One region of the Mesorhizobium sp. WSM4814 genome, then DNA from elsewhere that is predicted to be linked to it. Evidence: predicted binding sites of a transcription regulator. Region 1 holds the regulator's gene; each other region holds the start of a gene.
What was found. Region 1 encodes PhoB, which activates phosphate uptake and scavenging genes when phosphate is short. Its sites were predicted from a motif close to TGTCATNNANCTGTCAT; they were not measured.
Positions count from the first base shown of each region.

Region 2: phnC (phosphonate ABC transporter ATP-binding protein) is a predicted target of PhoB. The motif match lies at 2,607-2,623, and genes of this name have one in related genera.
Region 3: AC0L2V_RS11315 (BtaA family protein) is a predicted target of PhoB. The motif match lies at 5,808-5,824, and genes of this name have one in related genera.
Region 4: AC0L2V_RS04930 (esterase-like activity of phytase family protein) is a predicted target of PhoB. The motif match lies at 1,822-1,838, and genes of this name have one in related genera.

Region 1 is NZ_JBVVQT010000016.1:3,661-11,251, reverse strand. It holds gene pstA (phosphate ABC transporter permease PstA) at 1-880, shown strand, start outside; gene pstB (phosphate ABC transporter ATP-binding protein PstB) at 893-1,708, shown strand; gene phoU (phosphate signaling complex protein PhoU) at 1,744-2,451, shown strand; gene phoB (phosphate regulon transcriptional regulator PhoB) at 2,468-3,157, shown strand; gene AC0L2V_RS21865 (ROK family protein) at 3,278-4,525, opposite strand; gene xylF (D-xylose ABC transporter substrate-binding protein) at 4,791-5,831, shown strand; gene AC0L2V_RS21855 (sugar ABC transporter permease) at 5,973-7,292, shown strand; gene AC0L2V_RS21850 (ATP-binding cassette domain-containing protein) at 7,386-7,591, shown strand, end outside.
Region 2 is NZ_JBVVQT010000027.1:42,795-50,385, forward strand. It holds gene phnE (phosphonate ABC transporter, permease protein PhnE) at 1-533, opposite strand, end outside; gene phnD (phosphonate ABC transporter substrate-binding protein) at 610-1,518, opposite strand; gene phnC (phosphonate ABC transporter ATP-binding protein) at 1,679-2,536, opposite strand; gene AC0L2V_RS28190 (DapH/DapD/GlmU-related protein) at 2,799-3,419, opposite strand; gene phnL (phosphonate C-P lyase system protein PhnL) at 3,416-4,123, opposite strand; gene phnK (phosphonate C-P lyase system protein PhnK) at 4,126-4,902, opposite strand; gene AC0L2V_RS28205 (alpha-D-ribose 1-methylphosphonate 5-phosphate C-P-lyase PhnJ) at 4,899-5,810, opposite strand; gene AC0L2V_RS28210 (carbon-phosphorus lyase complex subunit) at 5,807-6,916, opposite strand; gene phnH (phosphonate C-P lyase system protein PhnH) at 6,918-7,529, opposite strand; gene phnG (phosphonate C-P lyase system protein PhnG) at 7,529-7,591, opposite strand, start outside.
Region 3 is NZ_JBVVQT010000005.1:180,863-188,453, reverse strand. It holds gene AC0L2V_RS11335 (N-acetylmuramoyl-L-alanine amidase) at 1-267, opposite strand, end outside; gene AC0L2V_RS11330 (J domain-containing protein) at 264-983, opposite strand; gene AC0L2V_RS11325 (hypothetical protein) at 1,313-1,513, opposite strand; gene AC0L2V_RS11320 (hydantoinase B/oxoprolinase family protein) at 1,714-5,664, shown strand; gene AC0L2V_RS11315 (BtaA family protein) at 5,874-7,121, shown strand; gene AC0L2V_RS11310 (class I SAM-dependent methyltransferase) at 7,118-7,591, shown strand, end outside.
Region 4 is NZ_JBVVQT010000002.1:333,313-340,903, reverse strand. It holds gene AC0L2V_RS04930 (esterase-like activity of phytase family protein) at 1-1,761, opposite strand, end outside; gene AC0L2V_RS04925 (glycoside hydrolase family 25 protein) at 1,902-2,918, opposite strand; gene AC0L2V_RS04920 (hypothetical protein) at 3,136-3,384, opposite strand; gene AC0L2V_RS04915 (GFA family protein) at 3,569-3,967, opposite strand; gene AC0L2V_RS04910 (alpha/beta fold hydrolase) at 4,155-5,111, opposite strand; gene AC0L2V_RS04905 (SRPBCC family protein) at 5,138-5,623, opposite strand; gene AC0L2V_RS04900 (ParB N-terminal domain-containing protein) at 5,758-6,006, opposite strand; gene AC0L2V_RS04895 (N,N-dimethylformamidase beta subunit family domain-containing protein) at 6,163-7,591, shown strand, end outside.

The DNA of each region.
Region 1 (7,591 bases):
CACGGTGATCGAGGCGCTGGACAGCACGGCGCCCGCCGCGAGCGGCCAGGCATTCCTGCGCGTCATCGAGACGCCGGAAGCATCGCGAAAGATTTCGGACAAGGTGATCGTCTGGCTCGACACGCTGAAGAGCGCCGGCCTGATCGAAAGCCGGTTCAACTCGATCTTCTTCTTCACCGGCGCAAGCCGCGAGCCGGAATTGGCCGGTGTCTGGGGCGCGGTCGTCGGATCGTTCCTGACCATGATCGTAACCCTCGCCATCGCCTTCCCGATCGGCGTTTCAGCGGCGATCTATCTTGAGGAATTTGCGCCCAAGAACCGGCTGACGACGATGATCGAAGTGAATATCAACAATCTGGCGGCGGTGCCTTCGATCGTCTTCGGCCTGCTTGGACTTGCCGTATTCCTGAATTTCTTCGGCATGCCGCGCTCAGCCCCGGTGGTCGGCGGCATGGTGCTGGCGCTGATGACCTTGCCGATCATCATTATCGCCTCGCGCGCTTCGCTGCGCGCCGTGCCGCCGTCGATCCGCGAGGCGGCGCTTGGCATCGGAGCGTCCAAGGTCCAGACCGTATTCCATCACGTCCTGCCACTGGCGATGCCGGGCATCATGACCGGCACCATCCTCGGAATGGCGCATGCGCTGGGCGAAACCGCGCCGTTGCTGATGATCGGCATGGTCGCCTTCATCGTCGACATTCCCGGCGGCTTCACCGATCCCGCGACGATCCTGCCGGTGCAGATTTTCATGTGGGCGGATTTCCCGGAAGCGGGGTTCCAGCAGAAGACTTCGGCGGCGATTTTGATTTTGCTGGTGTTTTTGGTCATCATGAATGCCATCGCGGTGATACTGCGCAGGCGCTTCGAGCGGCGCTGGTAAGGAGTAGAGGATATGAACATCATGACGGAAGCCGGCGTCGAGCAGAAACTGAGCAGCGCAACCAACGCCCCTTCGATCAAGATGAAGGGCGAAAAGGTCTCCGTTCACTACGGCGAGAAGCGAGCACTGTTCGACGTCGATCTCGATGTCCGCGAGCATCAGGTGACGGCGTTGATCGGCCCATCGGGCTGCGGCAAGTCGACGTTCCTGCGTTGCCTGAACCGAATGAACGACACGATCGATATCGCGCGGGTGAGCGGCAAGATCACGCTCGACGGCGAGGATGTCTACGACCCGAAAATCGATGTCGTCGAGCTGCGAGCTCGCGTCGGCATGGTGTTCCAGAAGCCGAACCCGTTTCCGAAGTCGATCTACGAAAACGTCGCCTACGGTCCGCGCATCCACGGCCTGGCCAGGAGCAAGGCCGAGTTGGACGGCATCGTCGAATCGAGCCTGAAGAAGGCCGGCCTGTTCAACGAGGTCAAGGATCGCCTGCTCGAGTCGGGTACCGGCCTGTCCGGCGGACAGCAGCAGCGCCTGTGCATTGCGCGCGCCATCGCCGTGTCGCCGGAAGTGATCCTGATGGACGAGCCCTGTTCGGCGCTCGATCCTATCGCCACCGCCCGCGTCGAGGAACTGATCGACGAACTGCGCCAGAACTATACGATCGTCATCGTCACCCATTCGATGCAGCAGGCGGCGCGCGTGTCGCAACGCACGGCGATGTTCCATCTCGGCTATCTGGTCGAGGAGGGCGCGACCGACAAGATGTTCACCAACCCCGACGACAAGCGCACCCAGGACTACATCACCGGCCGGTTCGGCTGAGCGGTCCGGCGAATTTCGAACACGAGGACAGCACCATGGGTGAACACACCGTCGCATCTTTCGACGAGGAACTGGAGCACATCGACCGGCTGATCCGCGACATGGACGAGCTCGCCGCCGCAATGGTAGCGGCCTCGATCCGCGCGCTGCTTGCGTCGGACAATGCGATGGCGCAGCGCGTCGTCTCGGACGACGCCATCATGGATGCGCGGCAGCGCGAACTCGATGACAGCGCCATCACGCTGATCGCCAAGCGGCAGCCGATGGCGCAGGATCTGCGCGCCGTGGTTGGCGCAATCCGCATGGCTGGCGATCTCGAGCGCATCGGCGATCTGGCCAAGAACATAGCCAAACGGGTCAGCGCAGTCGGGCAGAGCGCGACGCCGCGTAATCTGTCGCACGGTATTGACGCGATGGCGGATCTCGTTCTTGTGCAGCTGCGCGGGGTGGTCGAGCACTATGTGTCGCGCGATGCCGGCGCGTTGAAGGAACTGCGCGCCGACGACCAGAAGATCGACGTGAAATACACGGCGGTTTTTCGCGAGCTCCTGACCTACATGATGGAGGATCCGCGCAACATCACCGCCTGCACGCACCTTCTGTTCTGCGCCAAGAATCTCGAGCGTATCGGCGATCACGTCACCAACATCGCCGAAAACGCCTACTTTGTCGTGACCGGGCAGCAATTGCCGGCGGACCGCCCGAAGCTCGACGAAACGACGATGTCGGCGCCGGCGACATGACAGGAGTGACCGGCCGATGATCGCGCCGCGCATCATGGTGGTGGAGGATGAAGAGCCGTTGGGCGTCCTCCTCCGTTACAATCTTGAATCCGAAGGCTATCAGGTCGAGGTGGTGACGCGCGGCGACGAGGCCGAAATCCGGCTGCAGGAAAACGTGCCCGATCTTTTGGTGCTCGACTGGATGGTGCCGGCGGTTTCCGGCATCGAGCTTTGCCGGCGGCTTCGGGTGCGCCCCGAAACCGAGCGGCTGCCGATCATCATGCTGACCGCGCGCGGCGAGGAGAGCGACCGGGTGCGCGGCCTTTCGACCGGAGCCGACGACTATCTGGTCAAGCCGTTCTCGACACCGGAATTCATGGCCAGGGTCAAGGCGCTGCTGCGCCGCGCCAAGCCGGAAGTGCTGTCCAGCGTGCTCAAGGTCGGCGACATCATGCTCGATCGTGAATCGCACCGGGTCTATCGCAAGAAGAGCGAGATCCGGCTCGGGCCGACCGAATTCCGGCTGCTCGAATTCATGATGCGGCACCCGGGCCGGGTCTTCTCGCGCAGCCAGTTGCTCGACAATGTCTGGGGCGAGACGATCTACATCGACGAGCGCACGGTGGACGTCCATGTCGGCCGGTTGCGCAAGGCGGTCAACAATGGTCGCATGCCCGATGTCATCCGCACCATCCGTGGCGCCGGCTATGCGATCAGGGAAGACTAGCTGATACCTGCGCTTCCGGCGTACCCCAAAGTACGCTCCGCTCCGGATCTCGGAACCCACCATTCTCGACTCGGCCTGACCTGAATCTCAACACACCCCAAGTCGCGACCCGGGAATCCTTCAAGCCACGTTCTTTCCGACCGAGCCGGCTCGTGCCTGGATGCTCGGCGCGAAAATCTCCTGGTCGACGAAGCTTAGCGCCCGCATGGCGCAGCCTTCGCGGATCAGCGGCAACTCGTTCGGCTCGGTGTCGAAGGAAATCGAACCCGAATGCTGGCCGCCGGCGGTCTGGGCGATGGCCTCGCGCAGCGCCGGCTCGATCAGGTCGAAGGCGGCAGCGCTGGCGCCGACCATGGCCACGGGCGCCGGATCGATCAGCGCGAACAGGCTGCCGAGCCCGAAGCCGAGCGCCTCGCCGGCCTTGCGGTAGGCTTCGCGCTCCGGTCCGTCCGTCTCGCGCGCCCGGGCCGCCAGTGCCCGCATCTCGGCGTCGCTGACATCGGCGACCGGCTCGGCATTCTCGCTCAACAGCCTTGCGTTGCGCCAGATGGCGTAGTTGCCGGCATAAGCCTCGACGCAACCGCGCCGCCCGCAGCGGCAAAGCGCGCCACCCGGCCGATGGATCATGTGGCCGAATTCGCCGCCTGAGGAGTGGGTGCCGGTGAACAGCTCGCCCTTCAGCACCAGCCCCATGCCGATGCCGTGCGAGAGCAGGATGGCGATGAAGTCATCGCGGTAGCGATCCGGGTGGCGCCAGCGCAGCGCCACGGCCATCATGTTGCAGTCGTTCTCCATGATGGCCGGGATGCCGAACTCGCGTTCCAGAATGTCGGCGAAGGCGATGTTCGTCTGCGGCGTGATCGGCGACCACAACATGGCGCGCGCATGGGAATCGGTGATGCCCTGGATCGCCAGCGCGATGCGGGCGACGCTTTGGACATCGAGGTCGGGATCTTCGAGCCGGCGCCGGACGATGGCGACACATTCGCCGATCAGCGCGTCACGCGACATGGTCAGCGTGTCCAGCCGGCGCTGGTCCTCGGCGACCACTTGTCCGGCATAATCGATGACGGCGACCGACAGGAAATTCAGCGACAACACGACGGCCAACACCGCAGCGGCTTGCGGATTGAGGCTGAGGCCGACCTGCGGCCGGCCGCGTTTCAGCGAAACCGTCTCGCTCGCCTTGCTCTCGGCCAGGATGCCTTCCTGGATCAGGTCGGCAGAGATCGCCGATATGGTCGAATGGCTGAGGCCGGTGGTCGCGGCGATCTCGGTCCGCGACGGCTGGCCTGCCCGGCGCACGGCCGAAATCACCATCGCCCGGTTGCGCCGGCGCAGATCGTCATGACGGATTCCCACCGACATTTTTGTTTCCTCCTCATCGCCGCGGCCGCTCATGAATCGGAAGCCGTCGGTAATGTCCGACAAATACTGGCAGAAGCGGAGGGGGCTGTCATTATTTATTCCGAGCCTCGAAAAAAAGCCCGACAGGACGTCAACATCCATCAGAATTGGTGTTGACAGTGCTTCGGCGTTGGACCAGTATTTTTTCGAGGCTCGAAAAAATAGAGCCTTTGTGCCGGCCTTCGGGCCAGTTGGTCGCGCCCTACGCGGCGCAGGGAGGAATATCATGAAGAGATTCGCAGCCGCCATTCTGGCGGGGGTCGCCATGTCGCTGACGCTCGCGTCGGCCGCGCAGGCCAAGGACAAGGTCATCGGCGTTTCGTGGTCGAACTTCCAGGAAGAGCGTTGGAAGACCGACGAAGCCGCCATGAAGGCGGCGATCGAGGCCGCCGGCGACAAATATATTTCCGCTGACGCACAGTCCAATCCCGGCAAGCAGCTGACCGACGTCGAGAGCCTGATCTCGCAGGGCGCCAACGCGCTGATCATCCTTGCGCAGGATGCCTCGGCCATCGGTCCGGCGGTGCAGAAGGCGCTGGACGAAGGCATTCCGGTCGTCGGCTATGACCGGCTGATCGAGAACAAGGACGTGTTCTATCTGACCTTCGACAACCAGGAAGTCGGCCGCATGCAGGCCCGCGAAGTGTTCAAGGTGGCGCCGGAAGGCAATTACGTTTTCATCAAGGGCTCGGGCGCCGACCCGAATGCCGATTTCCTGTTCGCCGGCTCCATGGAAGTGCTCAAGGATGCCATCGACAGCGGCAAGATCAAGAATGTCGGCGAGGCTTATACGGACGGCTGGCTTCCCGCCAACGCCCAGAAGAACATGGAACAGTTCCTGACCGCCAACGACAACAAGGTCGATGCGGTGGTTGCCGCCAATGACGGCACCGCCGGTGGCGTCGTCGCGGCGCTGACGGCGCAAGGCCTGGCCGGATCCGTCCCGGTTTCGGGCCAGGACGGCGACCATGCCGCGCTGAACCGTATCGCGCTGGGCACACAGACCGTATCGGTGTGGAAAGACGCGCGCGAGCTCGGCAAGAACGCCGCCGAGATCGCCTCGCAGCTGGCCGACGGCAAGCCGATGACAGACATTGCCGGCGTCAAGGATTTCACCACGCCGGGCGGCAATGTCGTCAAGTCGCTGTTCCTGACGCCGATTGCCATCACCAGGGACAATCTCAACGTCGTCATCGACGCCGGCTGGATCAAGCAGGAAGAGGTCTGCGCCGGCGTGGCGGCGGGCACCGTCGCGGTCTGCAACTGATCCGCCTTCGCCAAAAAAACCTGAAACGCCGCGGCTTCACGCCGCGGCGTTTTTTTCAAAAGAGTTGTTTTTCCGCGTCTCGCGGGTAATTTCTAAGCTGCTTCCGGCATCCGCGGCAGACGGCAACGGTGGGAGGACATCATGACCGACACGACTTCCAACACGCCGGCTGCCGATCGGGCGCGTGAATCCGAGCTCAGCCCCTTCGGCCGCTTCCTCAAGGCAACCGAGCTCGACATACGCATGCTCGGCATGGTCGGCGCGCTGCTGATCATCTGGGTTGGAATCCACATCCTGTCGGGTGGGCTTTTCCTCACGCCGCGCAATCTCTGGAACCTGTCGGTGCAAACTTCCTCGGTCGCGATCATGGCGACCGGCATGGTGCTGGTCATCGTGATGCGCAACATCGATCTTTCGGTCGGCTCCGTCGAAGGCGTGATCGGCATGGTGATGGGCGTTGCGCAGGCAGAATTCCTCATCCGCGTCATGGGATTCCAGCTTGGAAATCCCTGGATATGGGTAATCGCCCTGGCTGCCGGCGTGGCGCTCGGCCTCATGATCGGCGCGCTTCAGGGCTTCATCATTGCCTATCTCGAGGTTCCGGCCTTCATCGTGACGCTGGGCGGCCTGCTGATCTGGCGCGGCATGGCGTGGCTGATGACGAGCGGGCGCACCGTCGCGCCGCTCGATGCCACGTTCCAGCTGATGGGTGGCGGGCCGCGTGGCTCGATCGGGGCGACCGCGAGCTGGATCGTCGGCATTCTCGCCTGTGTGGCCGTCGCCTTGATGCTGCTCAACGGCCGGTCGCAGCGCAAGCGCTTCAAGTTTCCGTTGCGCCCGGTCTGGGCGGAGAGCCTGCTTGGTGTTGTCGCCTGCGCCGCCATCCTCGGCGCCGTCTGGATCGCCAATTCCTATCCGTGGCCAATCGGCATCGTTCGCCAATACGCCCAGCGGAACGGCATCACCATCCCCGAGGGCGGGCTGTTCATCGCCCATGGCATCGCCATACCGGTGCTGATCGCGGTCGCAGTCGGCATCGTCATGACCTTCATCACCCGGCGCACCCGATTCGGCCGCTACGTCTTTGCCATTGGCGGCAACCCGGAAGCGGCGGAACTCGCCGGCATCAACACGCGCTGGGTGACCATGAAAGTGTTCATGATCATGGGCGTTCTGGCCGCGATCAGCGCGGCAATTGCTTCGGCCCGCCTCAATGCGGCGACCAATGCGCTGGGCACGCTGGACGAACTCTTGGTCATCGCAGCAGCCGTCATCGGCGGCACGTCGCTGGCCGGCGGCTCCGGCACGGTGCTCGGCGCCATGCTGGGCGCGCTTCTGATGCAGTCGCTGCAGTCCGGCATGGTATTGCTCGGCATCGATTCACCGCTTCAGAGCGTCGTCGTCGGCGCCGTGCTGGTCGTCGCCGTCTGGCTCGACACCGTCTACCGCAAGCGGGTCTGAGCATGATCCCGAGCCAAAGGTCCGGATCAGCGAAAAGTGGACATCCGTTTCGGTCCAGCATCATGCTCGGCGAAACCATAGAGAGGAACGATCATGGCTGACACGACTGCTCCCACGCCACTGATCGATATGCGCAACATCTCGATTGCCTTCGGCGGTATTCGCGCCGTCGACGATGCATCGATCGACCTTTTCCCGGGCGAGGTCGTGGCGCTGCTCGGCCACAACGGTGCGGGAAAGTCGACGCTGATCAAGATCCTGTCCGGCGCCTACAAGCGCGATTCGGGTCAGATCTTCGT
Region 2 (7,591 bases), on a different contig from region 1:
CCGGCAATGACAATTTCCGGAAACGCGCGGACAATTTCAAGGAAGCGGCGGATAGCGAAACGGAGCCAGCGGCTGGCCGTGATATTGCCTGCAGCGAAGAAGCAGAGCAGGAAACCGAATGTGGCGCCCACCAGCGTCGAAAACAGGGCGATGTTCAGCGTCTCGATCATCCGGTGGAAATACTCCGGAATGTAGATGCCCTGGGTCAGGTAGACCCGGCCTTCCGGGTAGTCGAACTTGAGGCTGCCGTCGTCATAGGGGGACGGCAGGTCGAACAGCGCACGCGCCGGGTCGAACCAGTCGCGCGGCTTCAACTCGGCGAAAAAGTCGGCGACGTAGGGAAGGCGGTCGAAGAACTTTCCGGCGTTGGTTTCGTTGGCAAACCAGAGCGAGCCGGAGAGTGCAAGAAACAGGAAAACCAGGCCGCCGATCGTGTAAAGGCGCCGGCGGGCGGCAAGATCGCGCCAGTGCCGCTCAACGGTGGCTCCCTCCGGTGAAAGCGCGGGCGCGCGGTAAATTTCGGTCGCACTCATCGATGTTTTTCCCGGCCCCTGATGCGGCAACGCCGCCGGCGGCACATGGCCCCGGCGGCGTTGTGGCAGTTTGTTTCTACGAGCCGATCTTCGCCTTACGGGCGTCGATGATCGGCTGGTAGAATTCCGGGGTGACCGGTGAATAGCCCTTGTAATCGCCGCCTTGAATTGCCGAGAAACAGGCCGGATCGGTTTCCGGAAGCTTGGTCAGGAAATCGGTGATCTTCTGCCTGGTGCCGGCGTCGATCGACGTACGCAATACCAGCGGGCCGTTCGGGATCAGGGGCGACTGCCACAGTTCGACGAGGTCATCCATCTTGAGGACGCCCTTGTCGACCATCTTGCGCAGATTGCCCGAGCTGTAGCCGTCGTTGAAGTCGCCGACGCCGGAGGCCCAGGTGGTGCCGGCATCGAACGTGCCCTTCAGGACTTCAAGGACAAGCTGTTCATGGCCGCCGCCGAAACCGGTCGACGCGAAGTAGCTCTTCACATCCATGCCGATGTCCTTGGGCAGTGACGTGACCGGGATCAGGTAACCGGAGGTCGAATCGGGATCGGCGAAACCGAGTTTCTTGCCCTTCATGTCGGCGAGCGTCTTGATGCCGGAATCAGCCCGAGCGACCATGACCGCACGGTAGCCGGTCGAGCCGTCGGTCTGGATCGTCGTCAGGATCGGTTGAACCGCGTCCTTGTTTTCGAGATAGACCTTGGCGTAGGCGGAAGCGCCGAGTTCGGCAAAGTCGAGCGTGCCGCCGAGCAGGCCCTGGATGACGCCGTCGTAGTCGGCGGCCGGGAACAGCGAAACTTTTTCGACGCCGAGGACTTGCTTGATGTGGTCGGCGAAGCACTGGTAGTTGCGCAGGCGGTCGGCTTCGTTCTCGCCGCCCAGAATGCCGACGCGGAATTCTTTCAGGTCCTGTGCCTGGACTGCGCCCATCGCCATGGCGAGGATGGAAACGGCACCGAAAAGTATTTTTCTAAACATTTCGCGTCTCTCCTGTTGGTTCCGGCATCGCGCCGGCAGCGTTCGAATTTTGACGGCGCTTTGTTATGCCCGGCCTTGATGCGGACTGGCGGTCCAGGCGCTCTTTCGTCGTCTGCTTTCGTATACTCGTATACCGGTATCCATTTGCCGGATCGTGGACCTAGTAGCCGGGAAATGCGGGCTCGAGCGGTCCGGCGGATGCGACGATCTTTTGCTTGATGGTGACGCTGGTCGAAGTGATCGCCTCGGAGATTTCGCCGCCATTGCTGTCGGCGCCATAGACCATGCGCACGGCCTCCCGATTGAGCTCTTCGGGCGGGCCGTCGAACACCACCTTGCCGGCGGCCATGCCGATGATGCGGTTGCAATAGGTGCGCGCGGTATCCAGCGTGTGCAGATTGGTGACCACGGTGAGGCCCTCGCGCAGATTGATGTCCTGCAGCGAATCCATCACCACCTTGGCGTTGAGCGGGTCGAGCGAGGCGATCGGCTCGTCGGCGAGGATGACTTTCGGCTGCTGCATCATGGCGCGGGCAATCGCGACGCGCTGCTGCTGGCCGCCGGACAAGGTGCCGGCCGGCTGCAGCGCCGTGCGGGCGATGTCGAGACGCTCGAGCGCCGCGATCGCCTCGGCCCGTTCCTCGCGGGAGAAGACACCGAGCAGATTGACAACGGTCGAGCGGTGATTGAGCCGGCCGAGCAGCACATTGGTCAGCACGTCGAGGCGCGGCACCAGGTTGAATTGCTGAAAGATCATGGCGCAATCGCGCTGCCAGCGCCTGAGCAGCGAGCCGCGCAGGCTGGAGACTTCGGCGCCGTCAAAGAAAATCGAGCCCTGGCTCGGATCGATGAGGCGGTTGATCATGCGCAAAAGCGTCGACTTGCCGGCGCCCGAGCGGCCGATGATTCCGACCATTTGGCCGTGCGGGATCGAGATGTCGACATTGCTGACGGCGGTGTTCCTGCCAAACCGACGGGTGACGCCGCGGATTTCGAGCGTGGCTGAGATTGCTGGCATAGAGCAGGTTCCAGTCCAGTCGCAGTTGAAGGTCTGTTAACCTTGGCTAGCGCAGCCGCGTGAAACCGCGGTGTCGGATTGATGTCAGTTTTGTTACCGTCCACAGCCTGGAAGGGGCGAGCCGGCGGACGCGGTTCGATCAAGTGAATGGTGAATGGTGAATGGTGAATGGTGAATGGTGAATGGTGAATGGTGAATGGTGAATGGTGAATGGTGAATGGTGATAAGAACGGCTTCCCTGCCGCCATTCACTATTGACCATTCACCAACTGCCGTATTTTTCCAGAAATGCTTCCGCCGAAAGCGCGCGAAAATCGTCGAGCGCGGCGCGCAGGCGGGCGTGGTCCCAATCCCACCAGGCAAGTGCCCGATAGCGTTCCGCAGTGCGGCGGTCGAAGCGTTCGCGGATCGGTTTGGCCGGCACGCCGCCGACGATGGTGTAGGGCGCGACGTCTTTCGACACCACGGCGCCGGCGCCGACCGCCGCACCGTCGCCGACGCTGACGCCGGGCAGGATGGTCGAGCCGTGGCCAAGCCAGGTGTCGTGGCCGATGGTGACCCGTTTGGCGCGGCGCTGGGCAAAGAATTCGCTCTCGTGCTCGGCGTCGTCCCAGTAGTCAGAGGCGCGATAGGTGAAATGGTGCAGCGTCGGCCGCCAGGTCGGATGGTTGGTGGCGTTGATGCGCACGCTGGCGGCGATGTTGGCGAATTTGCCGATCGTCGCGCACCAGGCGCTGCAGTCCTGCATCATGTAGGAATAGTCGCCGAGCGTACTTTCCGAAAGCCGGCAGCGTTCGGCGATCTCGGTCCAGCGGCCGAGCGTCGAGTTGTCGACTTCCGCTGTCTCGTGGACAAGCGGCGTTTCCGACAGTTTTCTGGTCATGCGGCGATTTTCCCGGCGGCAAAAGCGGTCACGTCGATGACGCGGTCGGCCACTGCCTCGCGCACGTCGTGGTCGTGGAAGATGCCAAGTAGGGCGACGCCGGCCGCCTTCTTGGCCGCGATCAGCGCAATCACCACGTCACGGTTGCTGGCGTCGAGCGAGGCGGTCGGTTCGTCGAGCAGCAGGATCGGGTGCTCGGTGATGAAGCCGCGCGCGATGTTGACGCGCTGCTGCTCGCCGCCGGAAAAGGTCGCCGGCGGCAGTGCCCAGAGCTTTTCCGGCAGGTTGAGTTGCGCCAGCAAGGCGCGTGCCTTGCCGCGCGCGACCTCGCGGTCCTCGCCGCGCTCGACCAGCGGTTCGGCGACGACATCCAGCGCCGAGACGCGCGGCACTGTGCGCAGGAACTGGCTGACATAGCCGATCGTGAGCCGGCGCACGGCAAGCACGGTGCGTGGGCTGGCCGTCGCCAGATCGATGAGCCCGTCCTCGTGCTGGACGATGATCTGGCCTGCATCGACGGCATAGTTGCCGTAGAGCATCTTCAGGATCGAGCTCTTGCCGGCGCCGGAGGGGCCGCCGAGCACGGCGCATTCGCCGCTCCTGATCGAGAACGACACGCCGGCGACGACCGGCAGTCTGATGCCGTCGCGCAGATGCATGGTGAAGCTCTTGGCGACATCGGAGACGACGAGCGGGGTTGCCATGATCACACCTGCAGAATGGAAGAAACGAGAAGCTGGGTGTAGGGCGCGCGGGGATCGTCAAGCACGCGGTCGGTGAGGCCGCTTTCGACGACGCGGCCGTCCTTCATCACCATCATGCGTTGCGACAGCAGACGCGCCACCGCAAGGTCGTGGGTGACGACGATCGCCGCCAGGCCGAGATCGGTGACCAGGCCGCGCAACAGGTCGAGCAGGCGCGCCTGCACGGAAACGTCGAGGCCGCCGGTCGGCTCGTCCATGAACACCAGCCGCGGCCCGGTGACGAGGTTGCGGGCGATCTGCAGGCGCTGGCGCATGCCGCCGGAAAAGGCCCGCGGTTCGTCGTCGATACGGTCCTCGTCGATCTCGACGCGCGACAGCCAGTCGACGGCGGTAGCGCGGATTTTGCCATAGTGGCGATCGCCGACCGCCATCAGCCGCTCGCCGACATTGGCGCCGGCCGAGACCGTCATGCGCAGCCCGTCGGCGGGGTTCTGATGGACAAAACCCCAGTCGGTGCGCATCAGGAAGCGGCGCTCGGCCTCGCTCATGCGGTAAAGCTCGCGGAACTGGCCGTCGCGCATGCGGTAGCTGGCGGTGCCGGAGCTCGGCAGCAATCTGGTCGACAGGCAGTTGAGCAGCGTCGTCTTGCCGGAACCGGATTCGCCGACCACCGCCAGCACCTCGCCCGGCCACAGGTCGAAGCTGACGTTCTCGCAACCAATGCGCGAGCCGTAGAACTTGGACAGCGCGGAAACGCGCAGCAGCGGTTCGTCGGTCATTGCGCCGGCTCCCTTTTTTCCAGGGCAGGAGGGGTCTCGGGCGCAAGGTGGCCGCGATGGCCTTGCTCGCGCCGCTTCTCGCAATGGTCGGTATCGGAGCAGACGAACATGTGGCCACCATGGTCGTCGAGGATGACCTCGTCGAGATAGACGTTCTCGGCCGCGCACAGTGCGCAGGGCTGGTCGAAGGTCTGCACCTCGAACGGATGGTCCTCGAAGTCGAGGCTGACTACGTCGGTGAAAGGCGGCAGCGCATAGATGCGCTTTTCGCGGCCGGCACCGAACAGTTGCAGGGCCGGCGAACGGTGCATTTTCGGGTTATCGAACTTTGGCGTCGGCGACGGGTCCATCACATAGCGACCCTCGACCTTGACCGGGTAGGCATAGGTGGTGGCGATGCGGCCATGCCGGGCGATGTCTTCGTAGAGTTTTACATGCATGAGGCCGTATTCCTCCAGCGCATGCATTTTGCGCGTTTCCGTCTCGCGCGGCTCGAGGAAGCGCAGCGGCTCGGGAATCGGCACCTGATAGACCAGCACCTGGCCTGCGGTCAGCGGGTGCTCGGGGATGCGGTGGCGGGTCTGGATGATGGTCGCCTTCGCCGTGTCGGTGGTGACGGCGACATTGGCGACCTTCTTGAAGAAGGCGCGGATCGAAACCGCATTGGTGGTATCGTCGGCGCCCTGGTCGATGACCTTCAGCACATCGTCGGGGCCGATGATCGAAGCGGTAACCTGGACGCCGCCGGTGCCCCAGCCATAGGGCATCGGCATTTCGCGCGAGGCGAACGGCACCTGATAGCCGGGAATGGCGATGCCCTTGAGGATCGCGCGGCGGATCATCCGCTTGGTCTGTTCGTCGAGATAGGCGAAGTTGTAGGTGGCGATGTCGGTCGGTTGTGCGGTCATTCCGCGGCCTCCCTTTTTTCTTCCATCTTGCCATTCTCGCGGGCGTCGTGCTCGGCGCGCATGCGGCGCACCAGGTCGAGCTCGGCCTGGAAGTCGACATAGTGCGGCAGCTTCAGATGCTCGACGAAGCCGGTCGCCTGGACATTGTCGGAATGCGAGATGACGAATTCCCCGTCCTGGGCAGCGGCGACGACATCTTCGCCGAATTCGGTTGCGCGAAGCGCCCGGTCACATAGCGCCATGGCCATCGCCTTGCGCTCGCTCTGGCCGAAGACGAGGCCGTAGCCGCGGGTGAATTGCGGCGGCGCCTTGGCCGAGCCCTTGAACTGGTTGACCATCTGGCACTCGGTGACACGCGCAGTACCCAGCGGTACGGCGAAAGGCAGCTCCGGCACGTCGAGTTCCAGCTCGACCTCGCCGATGCGAACCTCGCCGACGAACGGATGGTTGCGAGCATAGCCGCGCTGGGTGGAATAGCCGAGCGCCAGCAAAAAACCCTCGTCGCCGCGTGACAGCGCCTGCAGGCGGATGTCGCGCGCCATCGGGAATTCCAGCGGCTCGCGGGTGATGTCGCCGGGGATATGGTCCTGCGGCATGTCGCCGTCGGGCTCGATCAGGCCTTCGCGGGCGAGGATGGCGGAGACGCGCGGCATGGCTTCCGCGTCGCTGGCGCGCTGCAGCGGCTCGGCGACATCGCCGCCGGCGGCAAGCTCGGGATCGAGCAGCCTATGCGTGTAGTCGAAGGTCGGGCCGAGCAACTGGCCGCCGGGCAGATCCTTGTAGGTCGCCGACACGCGCCGCTCGACCAACATCGCCCCGGTGTCGATGGCCCTGGTGTAGCCGAAGCGCGGCAGCGTGGTGCGATAGGCGCGAACCAGGAAGATCGCCTCGATCATGTCGCCGCGCGCCTGAACGATGGCCAGCGCCGCCAATTCACGGTCGTAGAGCGAACCTTCGCTCATCACCCGGTCGACGCCGAGCGCCAGCTGCTCGACGATCTGGTCGAGGCGCAGCGCCGGCACGGAACGGTCGCCGCGGCGGCGGTCGGCGAGCAGGGCGTGGGCGTTGGCAATGGCCGCTTCACCGCCTTTTACCGCGACATACATATCACGCCTCCATCGTCTTGATGCGCGTCGTGCGCGGCAGGCAGGCAACGCCTTCCGGGGTGGCGAGGATAATGTCGACACCACGGGGGAAACGCTGATTGTTCTGCTTCCATTGTTCGACGAAGTGGCGCGGCATCTGCGCCGGCGCGATTGTCGCGGTTGTTTCGATGCCGGGACCTTCGAGCAGCAGCGGGGCGCCTGAGACAAGATCGCTGACCTGCAGGATCAGCGTCGTCGAGCGGTCGGGATAGTCCTGGGTGCCTTGTGAAAAGCCGTCGAGCGCCATCATCTCGGCCGGCGTGGCGATCAGCGCGAAATGCGCATCGGCTGGCGTGTGGGCTAGTGGCGCGCCGGTGTGGAAGCCGAGCCAGGATTTCACCGCTGCCGGGGCCTGCAAGACGAGGTCGAGCCAGAGCGGCGTGTCGTTGTCGCACAGCGCCAGCGCGATGGCGCCTGCGGTGGCCGACAGCGGCGCCGGCGGGCGGGCAAAGACCGGCAGAGGCTGCAGGGTGCCCGGCCGCGCCATTGCGTCCATCACGGCGCGGAACACCGTCTGGGCGTCGAACACCGGATCGGCAAAGCCGCCCTCGATCGCCTGGGTTGCGATATCCATCAGTCTTCTCCGCGTACCATCGTGAAGAAATCGACCTTCGTTGCCGCCGTCTCGGCGCGCCG
Region 3 (7,591 bases), on a different contig from region 1:
GATGTCGCTACGTCCGAACCAGGAACTCTTGCCGGCATGCCAGGCACGGTCGCTTTCCCTGACCATCTGGACGATGCGGCCGTCCTCGTGGACGAGGTAGTGCGACGAAACCTCGCTGGCTGGATCGCACAGCCATGCTTCGGCGCCGGCGCCGGTCTCCATGCCGGTGTAGTGCAGCACGATCATGTCGACTGTCTCGCGTCGTGGACCGAAATTCGGCGATACCCTGACCTCGGCGCTCGGCTCGTCGGGCAGGAAGCCGCTCATGCGTGCCGCAGGCCCCGTTCGATCATCTCATAGGCCGCGTTGATCGCCGCTATCCTGCTGGTTGCGATCTTGATGAATTCCTGCGGCAGGCCGCGTGCGATCAGCCGGTCGGGATGGTTGTCCGAAACCAGCTTGCGGTAACGCTTCCTGACCTCCTCGAAGGTTTTTCCGCGCTCGATGCCGAGCACGACATAGGGATCGGCCGCACCCAGATCGACATGCCGGGCCAGAATGCTCTGGTAATGCGCCTCCTCGATCCGGAAGATCTCGGCGATGCGATGCAGGAACTGACCTTCGCGCTCGTGGACCAGCCCGTCGGCCTTGGCGATATGGAACAGCCCGTCGAGAATGTCCTCCAGCATCGCGCAGTTCGAATGGCCGGAGCCGCAAAGCTGCGCCATGCGCGCGGCATAGGTCTCGAAGCCGGCGATGTCGCGCTTGGCCAGATCGTAGAGCCGCGCCACATTGCGCGTCTGCTCCTTCGGCACTTCGAATATCTGCTGGAAGGCGCGCACCTCGTCCTGGGTGACGATGCCGTCGGCCTTGGCCATCTTGGCCGACAGCGCGATCATCGCCACCGAGAAGGCGACGCGCCGGCGCAGGTCGGGGTCGCCGGAGAAAACCGTGCGCACAGCCTCGACCACGTCGGCGACGCCGGACGAGGTTGAGGACGAAACGCGGGTGATGAAGTCGCCGAGGCGATCCCAAATCGACATGGGCACCTATTAGGGCTAACTGGCCGCCGCTATCAAGCCCACCGCTATCAAGCTGAAGACAATGCCGCAGGGCCGCCCCAGCCGATTTCGCGCCCTTCTGAGCAGGCGGCCTCCCTGAGCAGCTGGCGCAACCGTCGATCATGGAAATTGGCAGGCAGCAACGGCCATGGCGCGCGAAACTGCAAGCCTTCGTCACCTCGCCATTTCGGCCCCTTCTGCTGGGCCAAAAAGTGACAGGCGAAACCGAGCTTGCGGCGGCGGCCCGCAAGAAGACTGTCCTGAAGTCAGAAGGCCGGCAGGATGCCGGCCTTCCGTTCACCACATAAGAATTACTGCGCCGGCGCAGATGGCTGTGCCGGAGCCGGCTCGGCCGGCTTGGTCGCGTCGGGAGCCGGCTGCATCGGCTGTTCGTTCGCCGGCGGATTGGTGCTCTGCGTGGTGGTAGCGTCCCCGCCCGTGCCGCTGTCGCTGCAAGCCGCAACGCCAAGCAGGGCAAGCGCCGAAACCGACGCAAGAATGAGTTTCTTCATGACATCTCTCCTCTAATCACGCCCCCGCTACCGGTGACGATCGAGGACAGAATGCACCGAATGCCCCATGGGTTTCATAACGTTGCATTTCCGTATGTAACATCATCTGCTTTTGCGTTGCCGGCGAAGCCATGGCGAATTAACACCAGACCATGGCGAATTAGCACATTTGAATCAATAAAATGCCCGGGAGAGCTGCCGTGACCGCCAAATGGGATTTCTGGATCGACCGCGGCGGCACCTTCACCGATGTCATCGGCCGGGACCCGCAAGGCGGGCTGCACCCGCGCAAGCTGCTATCCGAAAATCCCGAAGCCTATGCCGACGCCGCCATCCAGGGCATTCGCGATCTGCTCGGGCTAAAATCCGGCGCGCCGATCCCATCCGGCCTGATCGGCGACATCAAGATGGGCACCACCGTTGCCACCAACGCGCTTCTGGAGCGCAAGGGCGACCGTGTGCTGCTGCTCATCACCAGGGGATTTCGCGACGCGCTGAGGATCGCCTATCAGGCGCGGCCCGATATCTTCGCCAAGCAGATCATCCTTCCCGAACAGCTCAACGAGCGCGTCATCGAGGTCGACGAGCGCGTGCGCGCCGACGGCCGCGTCGAAAGGCTGCTCGACATCGCCGCCATGCGCCCGGCCATCGAACAAGCCAGGGCCGACGGCATCGACGCGGTGGCGATCGTGTTCATGCATGCCTGGAAATATCCCGACCACGAAAAGGCGGTTGCAAAAGTCTGCAGGAAACTGGGGTTTTCGCAGGTCTCGGTCAGTCATGAGGTCTCGCCGCTCATCAAGCTGGTCGGCCGCGGCGACACGACCGTGGTCGACGCTTATTTGTCGCCGATTCTGTCGCGCTATGTGCAGGGGGTGGCAGAAGAGCTGGGCGTCCTCTCCCCCCTCGAGGGGGGTGAGGAGCGGTCGGCCAAAGGCCGAGAAAAAGCCAACGATTTGGCTTTTTCAGCGACGAACGCCCGGAGCCATAGCGAAGGGCAGGCTGCGCAGCAGCCACAGAGTGTCATCTCAGAAGGCACCGCCAGAGCGTCGAACCCAGTCGAGCCGACCCCACCCGGCGGCTTCGCCGCCACCCTCCCCTCAAGGGGGAGGGAATCCCCTCGCCTGATGTTCATGATGTCGTCCGGCGGCCTTACCGCCGCCGATATGCTCCAGGGCAAGGACGCGTTGCTGTCCGGTCCGGCCGGCGGCGTCGTCGGCATGGTCGAGACAGCAAAGCTCGCCGGTTTCGACAAGGTCATCGGCTTCGACATGGGCGGCACCTCAACCGACGTCGCTCATTATGACGGCGACTACGAGCGCGCCTTCGACACCGAGGTTGCCGGTGTGCGCATCCGCGCCCCAATGATGCGCATTCACACCGTCGCCGCCGGCGGCGGCTCCATCCTGCACTACGAGGCCGGCCGTTTTCGCGCCGGGCCGGATTCGGCCGGCGCCAATCCCGGCCCGGCCGCCTACCGGCGCGGCGGACCGCTGGCCGTCACCGACGCCAATGTCATGCTGGGCAAGCTGCAGCCCGACTTCTTCCCGGCCATTTTTGGACCCGGCCAGGACGAGCCGCTCGACGTGCAAACCGTGCGCGAGAAGTTCGCCGCACTCGCCGCCGAAATCGGCGACGGCCGCACGCCGGAGGCGGTCGCCGAAGGGTTCGTCACCATCGCCGTCGAAAACATGGCCAACGCCATCAAGAAGATTTCCGTGCAGCGCGGCTACGACGTCACCGAATATCTCCTGAACTGTTTTGGCGGCGCCGGCGGCCAGCACGCCTGCCTCGTAGCCGACGCACTCGGCATGGAGGCGGTGCTGATCCATCCCTTCTCCGGTCTGCTGTCGGCCTATGGCATTGGATTGTCCTCGATTTTTTCGTCGCGCCAGCAGGCGCTGCTGAAACCGCTGGCGGAAGTATCCAGGCCGGCAATCGACGAGCTCATCGCGACGCTGCGCAAAGCCGTCATCGACGAACTTGCCGCGCAAGGCATTGCCGAGGACGCCGTCGCCTCGAAACCGGTGCTGCAGATCCGCTACGACGGCACCGACACTGCGCTGCCGGTGAATTTCGAGCGCGGCTCGATCGCACGCGCCAAGGCGGATTTCGAAGCCGCCCACAAGGCGCAGTTCGGCTTCGTCTATGGCGACAAGCCGATGATCGTGGAATCGGTCGGCGTCGAAGGTATCGACAGCGGCGCCGCCGGCCGCGAGGAAAGTGATTCAATCCTTGAGGACATCGCCGCAAGCCCTTCGGAAAATCGGCAAATCTTCATCGACGGCACCTGGCGAGACGCCGGCATTTTCCGGCGCGAGGCGCTCAAACCGGGGCACAAGCTAGGCGGCCCGGCCCTGGTCATCGAACCGAACCAGACCATCGTCGTCGAGCCGGGCTGGCAGGCCGAAATCACCGCCAAAAACCACGTGCTCCTGCGTCGCATCGAGAAAAAGCGCCGGCTGGCGGCGCTCGGCACCGAGGCCGATCCGGTCATGCTGGAGGTGTTCAACAACCTGTTCATGTCGATCGCCGAACAGATGGGCGTGACGCTGCAAAACACCGCCTATTCGGTCAACATCAAGGAACGGCTGGATTTCTCCTGTGCCGTCTTCGACCGCAATGGCGCGCTGGTCGCCAATGCGCCGCACATGCCGGTGCATCTCGGCTCCATGGACCGTTCGGTGGAAACCATCATCCGGCTCAACTCCGGCGACATTCACCCCGGCGACGTCTTCGCACTGAATGCGCCTTATAATGGCGGCACGCATCTGCCTGACATTACGGTGGTGACACCGGTCTTCTCCCTCCCCCTCGAGGGGAGGGTGGCGGCGAAGCCGCCGGGTGGGGTCGGCTCAGACGGCACCACAAGAACGTCGAGCACTGCCGCAGCGACCCCCTCCGCCGCCTTCGGCGGCACCTCCCCCTCAAGGGGGGAGGAGATCCTCTTCTACGTCGCCTCGCGCGGCCATCATGCCGATATCGGCGGCACCGCGCCCGGCTCGATGACGCCGCTCGCCACCACCGTCGACGAGGAAGGCGTGCTGTTCGACAATTTCCGCATCGTCGATCGCGGCCGGTTCCGCGAGAAGGAGCTGGAGACGCTGCTCACCGACCACCCCTACCCGGCACGCAACCCGCACCAGAACATCGCCGACCTCAAGGCGCAGATTGCCGCCAATGAAAAGGGCGTGGCCGAGTTGCGCGAGATGGTCGGGCATTTCGGCCTTGGCGTGGTCGAGGCCTATATGGGCCATGTCCAGGACAATGCCGCCGAAAGCGTGCGCCGCGTGCTGGAGCGGCTGCCCGACAGCTCCGTATACGAGTATCCGACCGACACCGGCCAAATCATCAAGGTGAAGATATCGGTCGACCGGCAAAAGCGTGAGGCGACCGTCGACTTCACTGGCACATCGCCGGTCATGAAGAACAACTTCAACGCCCCCGAGCCGGTCGCCCGCGCAGCCGTGCTCTATGTGTTCCGCGTCATGGTCGAGGACATGATCCCGATGAATGCCGGGTGTCTGAGACCGATCAACATCATCATTCCCGAAGGTTGCATGCTGAAGCCGACCTACCCGGCCGCGGTCGTCGCCGGCAATGTCGAGACCTCGCAGCATGTCACCAATGCGCTGTTCGGCGCCATGGGCGCGATGGCCAATGCGCAAGGCACGATGAACAATCTCACCTTCGGCAACAAGCAGTACCAGTATTACGAGACGATCTGCTCCGGCTCGCCGGCAGGCCGGATGAACAGCGGTCGCGGCTTTGCCGGCACCTCCGGCGTCCACACCCACATGACCAATTCGCGCCTGACCGACCCGGAAGTGCTGGAGTTGCGGTTCCCCGTCCTGCTCGAGGATTTCCACATCCGCGAAGGCTCCGGCGGCAAAGGCAAATGGAGTGCCGGCGACGGCACCGAGCGCACCATCCGTTTCCTCGAAAAGATGGAATGCGCGATCCTGTCCTCACATCGCAATCGCCCGCCGCAAGGCCTGGACGGCGGCGGCGATGGTGAGGTCGGCTCGACCAAGGTTCGCCGCAAGGATGGCCGCATCGAAGTCCTGAAGGCTTGCGACCAGACGGTGCTCGAGGCCGGTGAAGCCGTCATCGTGACGACGCCGACGCCGGGCGGATTTGGCCGCCCCTAAGGGGGCATCCAGAATTCGCTCCGGCGAGTCAGGTGGGGTGGTTTTCGAGAACCGAAGCGGAGCGGACATTTGGTCCGTGAGCATCGGAAGCGCAGAAAACCGCGTCAGATGACCGCCGGAGTAGAATTATCGATGCCCCCGACTGTCACCGGCCTGTCATCCACCTGCGCTACCCGCTTGCGCCAGAGCAAACGGGGAATCGCCTTGTCATGACGGATGTTTCCGGAGAACTGGTTTTTCGCCGCGGCAAGCAAGTTGGCAAGGCCGTCTACCAGAACCGCCCGCTGTCGAAGGCCGGCCTCTCCGAGCGGCTCTTCGCCTTGCTGTTTTCCGGCCTCGTCTATCCACAAATCTGGGAAGACCCCGACGTCGACATGGAGGCGATGCAGCTTGGCCAGGGCCACCGCGTCGTCACCATCGCCTCGGGCGGCTGCAACATCCTTGCCTATCTCACCCGGTCACCCGAAAGGGTCGACGCCGTCGATCTCAACGCCGCCCATATCGCGCTGAACCGCATGAAGCTCGAAGCGGTGCGCCATCTGCCGTCGCAGGGCGACCTGTTCCGTTTCTTCGGCGCTGCCGAGACCCGTCACAATTCGCAAGCCTACGACCGTTTCATCGCGCCGCATCTCGACCCGGTCAGCCGCCATTACTGGGAACATCGCAACTGGCGCCGGCGTCGCCGCATCGCCGTCTTCGACCGCAATTTCTACCAGACCGGGCTGCTCGGCCTGTTCATTGCCATGGGCCATCGCACCGCCAAATTCTTCGGCGTCGATCCGGCCGGCATCATGGAAGCCAAAAGCATGGCCGACCAGCGCCGCTTCTTCGACGAGGAACTGGCGCCGGTCTTCGAAAAACCGCTGCTGAAATGGGCAACATCGCGAAAAGCCTCGCTGTTCGGCCTCGGCATTCCGCCGGCGCAGTACGATTCGCTGATCACCTCGGGCGACGGCACCATGGCCAGCGTGCTGAAGGCCCGGCTGGAAAAGCTCGCCTGCGATTTTCCGCTGGAGAACAACTATTTCGCCTGGCAGGCTTTTGCCCGCCGCTATCCCAATCCCGGCGAGGCGGCGCTGCCTGCCTATCTCGAAAAACGCAACTACCAGGCGATCCGCAACAATGTCGACCGCGTCGCCATCCACCATGCCAATCTGATCGAATTCCTTGCCGGCAAGGATGCCGGTTCGGTCGACCGTTTCGTCCTGCTCGACGCGCAGGACTGGATGACCGACGACCAGCTCAATGCGCTGTGGGCTGAGATCACCCGCACCGCGTCGACCGATGCTCGCGTCATCTTCCGCACCGCGGCCGAACCCAGCCTGTTGCCCGGCCGGGTCTCGAAGTCGCTGCTCGACCAGTGGAGCTATGCGGACCAGGCCTCGCGCGAATTCTCGGCCCGCGACCGTTCGGCGATCTATGGCGGCTTCCACCTTTATGTGAAGCAAGCCGCATGAGCGCGACCGAACCGCCGGCCACGCACGGCGAACCGCCGGCCAGGCATGCCGAACTGATGGACGGCGTCTACCGCTGGCAGCGGCACATCTACGACCTCACCCGCAAATATTACCTGCTCGGTCGCGACCGGTTGATATCAGGGCTGGATGTGCCGGGCGGCGGCACCGTCCTCGAACTCGGCTGCGGCACCGGCCGCAACATCGTCCTCGCCGCCCACCTTTATCCCGACGCCCGTTTCTTCGGTCTCGATATTTCAGCCGAAATGCTGGAAACGGCCACTGCTGCCATTGCCCGCGAAGGTCTTTCCGGCCACGTCAAGCTGGCGCGCGGCGACGCCACCGATTTCGACGCGAAGGCGCTATTTTCCGTCGAAAGCTTTGACCGCATTTTTGTCTCGTATTCGCTGTCGATGATCCCCAGCTGGGAGAAGACGATTTGCGCGGCACTTGCAGCCCTGTCACCCGGCGGT
Region 4 (7,591 bases), on a different contig from region 1:
ATCGTCGGCCCATTCGCGTTGCACGGCCATCACCAGCGTCAGGTCGTCGCCCTCGCCGACCGCAGTAATGCCTTCGAGACCGAAGCGGCTCTGGTGGGCGAGCAGTTCCATCGGGAAGCCGACTTCCTGCTTGATCACGCCCTTCTCGTCGACGCGCAGGATGGCGTGCGGGACGAGCTTTGCCGGATCCCCTTCATTGGCCAGCCAGAAGCCGCCTTCACCGTCGGCGACAAGACCCTCGATGTCGATCTTCTGTGCAGGGTGGCCATCACGCGTGACGATGGTCTTGCCGGTGATCAGTGCCGGCGTCTGGGTGGCATCGATCTCGAAGATCGAGGGCGCGTTGGCGTAGAACGAGTCCGAGGCAGCGAACAGCTTGCCGACAGTGTCGCCGGCGGCGAGCGCCGAAAGCGCGCCCCAGCCGAGCGGCGTCCCGTCTGCCGTGGGCTTTGCCGTGATCATCGGGTAGGTGGCGGGGCCTTCGGAGCGCTCGTAGATCATCACGTGCGAGCGGGCGAGCCCGTCCTCGACCAGGTCGGCCTCGTTGGCGGTGACCAGGAGATTGCGCGACGGGATCGCGACCAAGCCTTCCGGACCGATGCCGGACGGCAGGATCTGGACAAACCGAGGCTCCGCACCGGTGTCCTTGTAGACGCCGACAACGGAGCCACGCTCCGAAGCGACGAAGATCAGCCTGTCCTCGCCGAACGTGCCGATCTCGAGACCTTCCGGCTCGACGCCCTTCTTGTTGCGGTCGTCGGGATAATGGCCGGCATTGGCGACCTGGTACTCGAAGGACGAACCGGAATCGTAGAGGACCTCGCCCTTCTTGCTGAAGATCGTGAAGCCGCGCGAGCCGCCCTTGTAGTCGCCTTCGTTGGCGACGGCGAGGCGGTCATTGTCGAGCCATTTCACGGCGTCGGGCTCGCGCGCGACGTTTTCGATCTTGCCATCGAAGGACAAGGCACCGTTCTTCCTGGTATCGATCTTGTCCAGCGTGGCGTAGCCTGCGGAAAAGTGCGTGACGATTGCGCCGGTTTCGGCGTTGACGATAACGATGTGGTTATTTTCCTGCAGCGTGACTGCTATCTCGCCGGCCTCGTTGAAGGCGACGAATTCCGGCTCCGGATCTTCCCCAGCGACTTCGGCAATGCCCGCCAGGTTGACGGTCTTCATCGTCGCGCAATCAGGCTGGCCTTCGGCAAGCGTGAATATCTTGAGGTCGCCGGCCGGCATCTGCGGAATTTCACCGTCGTTCAGATCCTCGTCGCGCTCGTTCTCGATGGCGATGGCCAAAAACTTGCCGTCCTTGCTGAACGCCAGCGAGTCCGGTTGGCCGCCGAGGTCGCAAGTGCTTTCGATCGCCTTGGAGGCAAGGTCGATAACGCTGAGGTTGCCCGAAGGCCTGGCTTTGCTTTCCGACGTGTTGACGCCGGCCAGCACCTTGCCGCCGATGACCACAACCGAGGTCGGCTCGCCTGCTATCTTGACGATGCCGCCGGCCTTGGGCGCCTTGGGATCGGCGATGTCGATGAAGCCGACAGCACCGAGCGGGCTATCGGAATAAACCAGCGTCATGCCGTCTTCGCTCGCCGTGATGATCTCGGACGAAGTCGGCGTGGTCTTCTCGACATCCGCCGGGAGGTTTCCGGCCACCGCGAAGCTAGCGACCCGGTTGAACATCATGTCGGCATGGGCCGGCAGCGAAACCGAGGCAGCAAGCGCTGCCGTCAGGACGAAAAGCGCGGAATGGCGGGGCACGGGTGGCGTCTCCTGTTCGAATGGAAGCCACCTGATTTGCGGGAACGACATTTCAAAGCGATGACGGATCCATGACAGGCGGTCAGGTCCGTCGATATTCACCTCATGCTGGCCTGCAAATGGGCGCTTTCTTCGGCCGCCTACTCCGCCTCGGCCACCATTTGCCGCCCGCCAACCCAGTTCCGCCAGGTTCTCTCGTCGCCGTGGAAGACGTTGAGGTCGATGCGGCCCCTCACCCCATGCGACAGGCCGGAGCCGGAATACTGCCAGAACACCCATTTGCGGCCGGGATAGACCTTTGAAGGGTGCTGTGCCACCGCGCGCAGCCAGAATGGATAGTCCAGAAATGCGCCTCTGAGATTGTCGCGGTAGAAATCAGGCGCGGTGTAGATGATGGGCCGCTGGCCGTAGTGGCGCTCGAGCTTGTCCATGAACACCTGCATCTTCTCCAGCACCTTTTGCCGCGACGGCCGCCGCTTGCAGCTGGATTCGCCGTTCCACTCGACATCGATCACCGGCGGCAAGGCGCCCTCGACCCTCGGCACGTTGCGGATGAACCAGTCAGCCTGCTCACCAGCGGTGCGGCACCAGTAGAAGAAATGATAGGCGCCGCGCTTGAGGCCGGCGGCGTCGGCATTGCGCCAGTTCTTCCTGAACATCGGGTCGAGATGATCGCCGCCGTCGGTCGCCTTGATGTAGGCGAAGTTCGCGCCCTGCGCGCGCAGCTTCGCCCAGTTCACATTGCCTTGCCAGCGCGAGACGTCGACGCCGTGAACGGCGAGGTGTCTGGGCGATGCCCTGCCGAAATTGATCGGCTTGGCGTCACGGAACCGATAGCGCTGGACCGGCTCGGCGAGCATCGGTGCTGCCCGTGCCAGCCGCTTCGGCGCCACCAAGGCAATCGGCTCGACGGGCGGCTCGATGCTTTCGGCAGGCTCCGGAGTGGCCATCGCCACAGTCTGCTCCGTCGCCTCCTCCGGCGCGAAGTCGGGTTCGACATCGGCAGCGCCGACCGACGCCACCGGCGCGGGCGGCCGCACAACCGAACTGGTCGTCTCGCTGGACGGCACTTGCAGCGCGTCGACGCCGGGCGTGGACGTGCAGCCGGCAAGGCAAAGTGACGCGATCGAGAAGATGACGACGCCTGATAACCGCATCTGGACCTGTACGCAGAACACAACAGACCGAGGGCAAGACAACGCCGCCGGACAAACCAGTCCGGATTACTAACAAGAAATTACCAACAAAGTTTGAATCAAATTGTTAGGGCAGAGGGGCTGGGCAAGGCGCTCGCTCTATCACCGTAGCGGTGAGAGCCTGGAACGCTGCAGGACCGAGAGGGCGCGAAGGATCGCGACGCCAGCAGGTCGCTGCCTAGCCGCACAACCATAGATTGTGGCAGCTCTCGGCTACCATATGAGCGGGCGGGACGGAGCGGTCGGTGCCAAGGCGATCAGAGTTGGGGCGATCGGTGACGGGATTGACCGGCGCATCATCATCCCGGCGAACCTTTTCTTCGAGCAGCGAGCGAAGCTCGGCCGGCTGCACGCGGTCACGCTCCATCACCAGCTTGACCATCGGATCGCTCAAAAGCTCATCCAGGGTGTTAATTCTGTCGTTCATCCGTCGCCTCCTTCGACTGCCGACCCGCAGGCAATAGATAGGCGGCAATGATGGCTCGCCAATGACGCTTTGCCGACTATCTCGTGTCCCGGACGAAAAAATTTGGGCACGCCTTGTGCTTGATTTCGCCTGCGCTTCGGTTCGCCTGTGCTTCAGTTCGCATGTACTTCAATTCGCCTGTGCTTCAATTCGGCGGTGGGGCGCCTTCATATTGCGGCAGTCCGTCGTCGAGCTGTACCCAGGGCTGCTTCGAGGCGGTCCAGATATGCATCTGCGGCTTGAACATGGAAGGATCGTCGAGCGAGCCGGAGGTGATGCCGATGATGCCGGCGGAGTCGCGCCGGGAAAATATCGTCGTGCCGCAGCCCGGGCAGAAGCCGCGCTTGAGATCGGGCGAGGAATTCACCGTCGCCACCGGCCCGTCGATGGTCACGTCGTCGATGCGGAACAGCACGCGGGCGTTGAAGGCCGCGCCCAGCGCCTTCTGGCAAAGCCGGCAATGGCAGACGCGCTCGTTGATCGGCGCGGCCTCGGTGCGGTAGCGCACTGCCCCGCACAGGCAGCCACCCTGATATTTCGCCATTGCCTTAGCCCGTCTTTCTGAAGATTGGCAGGAAGGTAGCTGCCGGGATAGGAGCGTCAATTGAAAAGCTTTGATGGCGCCATCTGTTGGCGTGATGCGGCAGGCCGAATGTACGATCAGGCGCGATGCGCAACGAGCGTCGCCGGCCATCTCGCGGGAGGACGGCCGGCAGGCAGTTGTCAGGCGGTCAGTGCGTTTCTCTGACGATCTCGTCCCAGGTCTTGACCTTGGTCTCGCCATTGAGGAAGGGCAGTGCGGCGGCCACCAGTTCCGGCGCGAAAAACACGTCGTAGTGGGTGCGGTTCGGCAGGATGGCCAAGCGGTTTTGCGACAGGTTCTCGCGCATCCAGCCGGCGTCCTTCAGCCCGCCGCCGAGCAGCTGATAGAACTTGATCTCATGCTCGGGCCGGTACATGTCGCTGTCGCCGAACACCAGCATGACCGGCATCTTCAGCTTCGCCACGTCGGCGGAGTAGTCGTAGTCCTTGCGCATATGGGCACCGAGCTGGTCGAGCAGCTTTGGAAAATCCTGCGGGCGCGGCGCGACCGCCACGTAGGATTTGTACATCGGCGTGTCCTTCATCATGTCGGCCATCGCGGCGCCGACCTGCGCCTGCTGAGTACGCATGTCGGCATAGAAGCCGTCCGAGGCATAGCCGGTCGAGACCAGCACCAGCCGGCGCACTGTCTCGGGATGCTGGACGGCCATGCGGAAGGCGACGCCGCCTCCCAGCGAGTAACCCATGACGTCGACTTTGTCGTGGCCGAGCGCCTTGACGATCGCCGCCATGTCGTCGCCCATCGCCTCAAGGCTCAACGGCCGATCGCCGAGCGCGGTGCGGCCGTGACCATGCAGGTCGACGCCGATGACGGTGCGGCTTTCGGCAAGCTTCGGCAGGATCGGCGCGAACATGTCTGTGGTGCCGAGACCACCATGCAGCAGAAGCAGCGGCTCGCCCCGGCCATAGACGGCGTAATAATAATTCAGGCCGTTGATCGGCAGCAGGCCGGATTTCGCCGGCTTGGGCATGGCTTTCGTTTCGCTGGTCATGGACGGCTTTACGTCCTCGGCATTGCTGGCGCCCGGCGCGGCGAAGAGCGCCGCGGCCGAGGCGAAAATGGCGAAAAACATCGATCTGGACATGTCGGTCTCCTTGCGTCCCGCCGATATCAAAGCCGCCTGGCGACTTCTTCGAGCTGGTCGGCGCACTGGCCCCAGCCCTCGTGAAAGCCCATCTTCTCGTGCTCTTCGCGGTCAGTGACCGACCAATGCGCAACCCGGGCGATGTAGCGGGTCTTGCCCTCGCCCTCATCCTCAAAGGTCAGCACGACCGTCATGAACGGCTTTTCGGACGGCTCCCAGGCCTTTGTGTAGGCGTCGGTGAGAACGATCTTTTTGCCCGGCACGACTTCGAGGAAGACTCCGGGGTTCGGGAATTCGTTGCCGTCGGGACCGGCCATCACAACCAGGCTGGAGCCGCCGGTGCGCACGTCCATTTCGGCGCGCGGCGTCGTCCACGGCTTTGGCGCGAACCATTGCGTCACGAGCTTCGGCTCGGTCCAGCAGCGATAGACGTTCTCGCGCGGCGCATCGATGATGCGGGCGAGAACCAGTTCACGGTCGGAGCTGGGGGCGATGTCGAGCTTGGTCGTCATGATGGTCTCCTCACTTGCTTGCTAAAGAGTTTGAATGCCGGTTTCCGTCTCAAGGACGAGTGGGCAACGCGCAGCCCGACACGGTTTCGCGAAAAACTTCGCCAGGCCGATTCCGGCGGACGCCGAATGAGAGCTTAGTGGCGCTTGGCTTGCACCAGATAGGCGTCGATATCGGTCTCGCCGAGCCACTTCGCCGCTTCCAGCCGGTGCAGGCCTTCAACCAGGATATGGCGCTTGCCGTCGTGGCGCACCTGGATCGGCGTCTTCATGCCGTTTTCCAGAATGTCCTCGGCCAGATGCCGAACGGTCTCAGGATGCAGCGTCTTCCTGCGCGCGGTCGGCACGTAGATGTCGTCCACCCTGACCTTTTGCACTCTCAGCATGTCGGCTCCCGCGGCGGAAAAGGCCGCCCTTTGAGAGATAGTCGGTTTGACAGGCGAGGCCAAGGCCGGCTGTCGGCTATCGCTGGCCCGATCGTTTCCGATTGACGCTTGCCGAGCAGATGGCCGAAATGGCGATCTTCGATCATGCCGGTAGCCATGACTGACTTGCCGACCGAATTCCCCGATTTCGGACTGACGCCCCACCAGCGCCGGCAAGCGGTGCGCGGCCACTACTGGGAATGGCCGGGCATGGACGGCGAACATGGCGAGATCTGGTGCTACAGCGACCGTTTCTCATACCGCCGGGGCGAGACGGTGACGCTGCATGTCAGCTCGACGGCCTCCAGCTTCAGCATGGCGATCGTCCGCGACGGCGGCATCGAGACGAAAATGTTCGAGAAGGCCGGGATCGCGGCACGCTGGCAGGATACACCCGACCAATGTTCGGTCGCAGGCTGCGGCTGGGACGCGTCGTTTGAATTCCGCGTCGGCGACGAGTGGCCGTCCGGCGCCTACCGCGTCACGCTGACGGCGGATGGCCGCGATGGCAAGCCGGTCCGCTGCCATCATCTTTTCATCGTTATCCCGCAGCCCGGCAAGAAACGGGGTGGTGTGCTGCAGGTCGCCGCCACCGGCACCTGGCTTGCCTACAACACTTGGGGCGGCTCCAATCATTACGAAGGCATCACCGGCCCGAACCGCGACCAATATGCCCCAATGGTGTCGACGCAGCGGCCATGGTGCCGCGGCTTTGTTGTCCTGCCGAAGGAGGCGCCGCGCGTGCCGCTCGAGGTCGCCGTGCCGCCCAAAACCGTGCCGCGCTATCCGCATATGGAATGGGCCTTCGCCACCGGCCATTCGAAGAAATACGCCTCGTCCGGCTGGGCAAGCTATGACAGCCACTTCTTTCGTTTTGCCGAACGCGCCGGCTATGCGGTCGACCTTGCCAGCCAGCACGAATTGCATTTCTCGCCCGAAATCCTCGACGGCTATGACTGCGTCATCTTCGTCGGCCATGACGAATACTGGACCTGGGAGATGCGGGACGCTGTCGACGCCTATGTCGAGCGCGGCGGTCGCGCGGCGCGCTTCGCCGGCAATTTCATGTGGCAGACCAGGCTGGAGGACGGGGGCCGCCGCCAGGTCTGCTACAAATACCGCGCCCGTGCCGAGGATCCGGTCTATCGCGGCGGCGACGTGACCCGCGCCACCAACTCCTGGGAAGCACCGGAAATCGGCCGGCCGGGTGCGACGACCTTCGGGCTCAATGCGACCAGGGGCATCTACGCCGGCTGGGGCGGTTGCGCACCGCGCGGCGTGCGCGGCTTTCCGGTCTACCGGCCTGAGCATTGGGCGTTCGCCGGCACAGGCATCTATTACGGCGACCTGCTCGGCGCCGACAGCCATGTCTATGGCTATGAGGTCGACGGGCTCGACCACGAGATCCACGGCGGCCTGCCCTACCCGACGCCCGACAGCGGCGCGCCGGATGGGCTGGAAATCCTTGCGGTCGGCATGGCTGCGCAAGTCGAGGAGAGCGCCGACATCCCGTTCGAACACCAGTTTCTCGGCGACGAGGATGGAC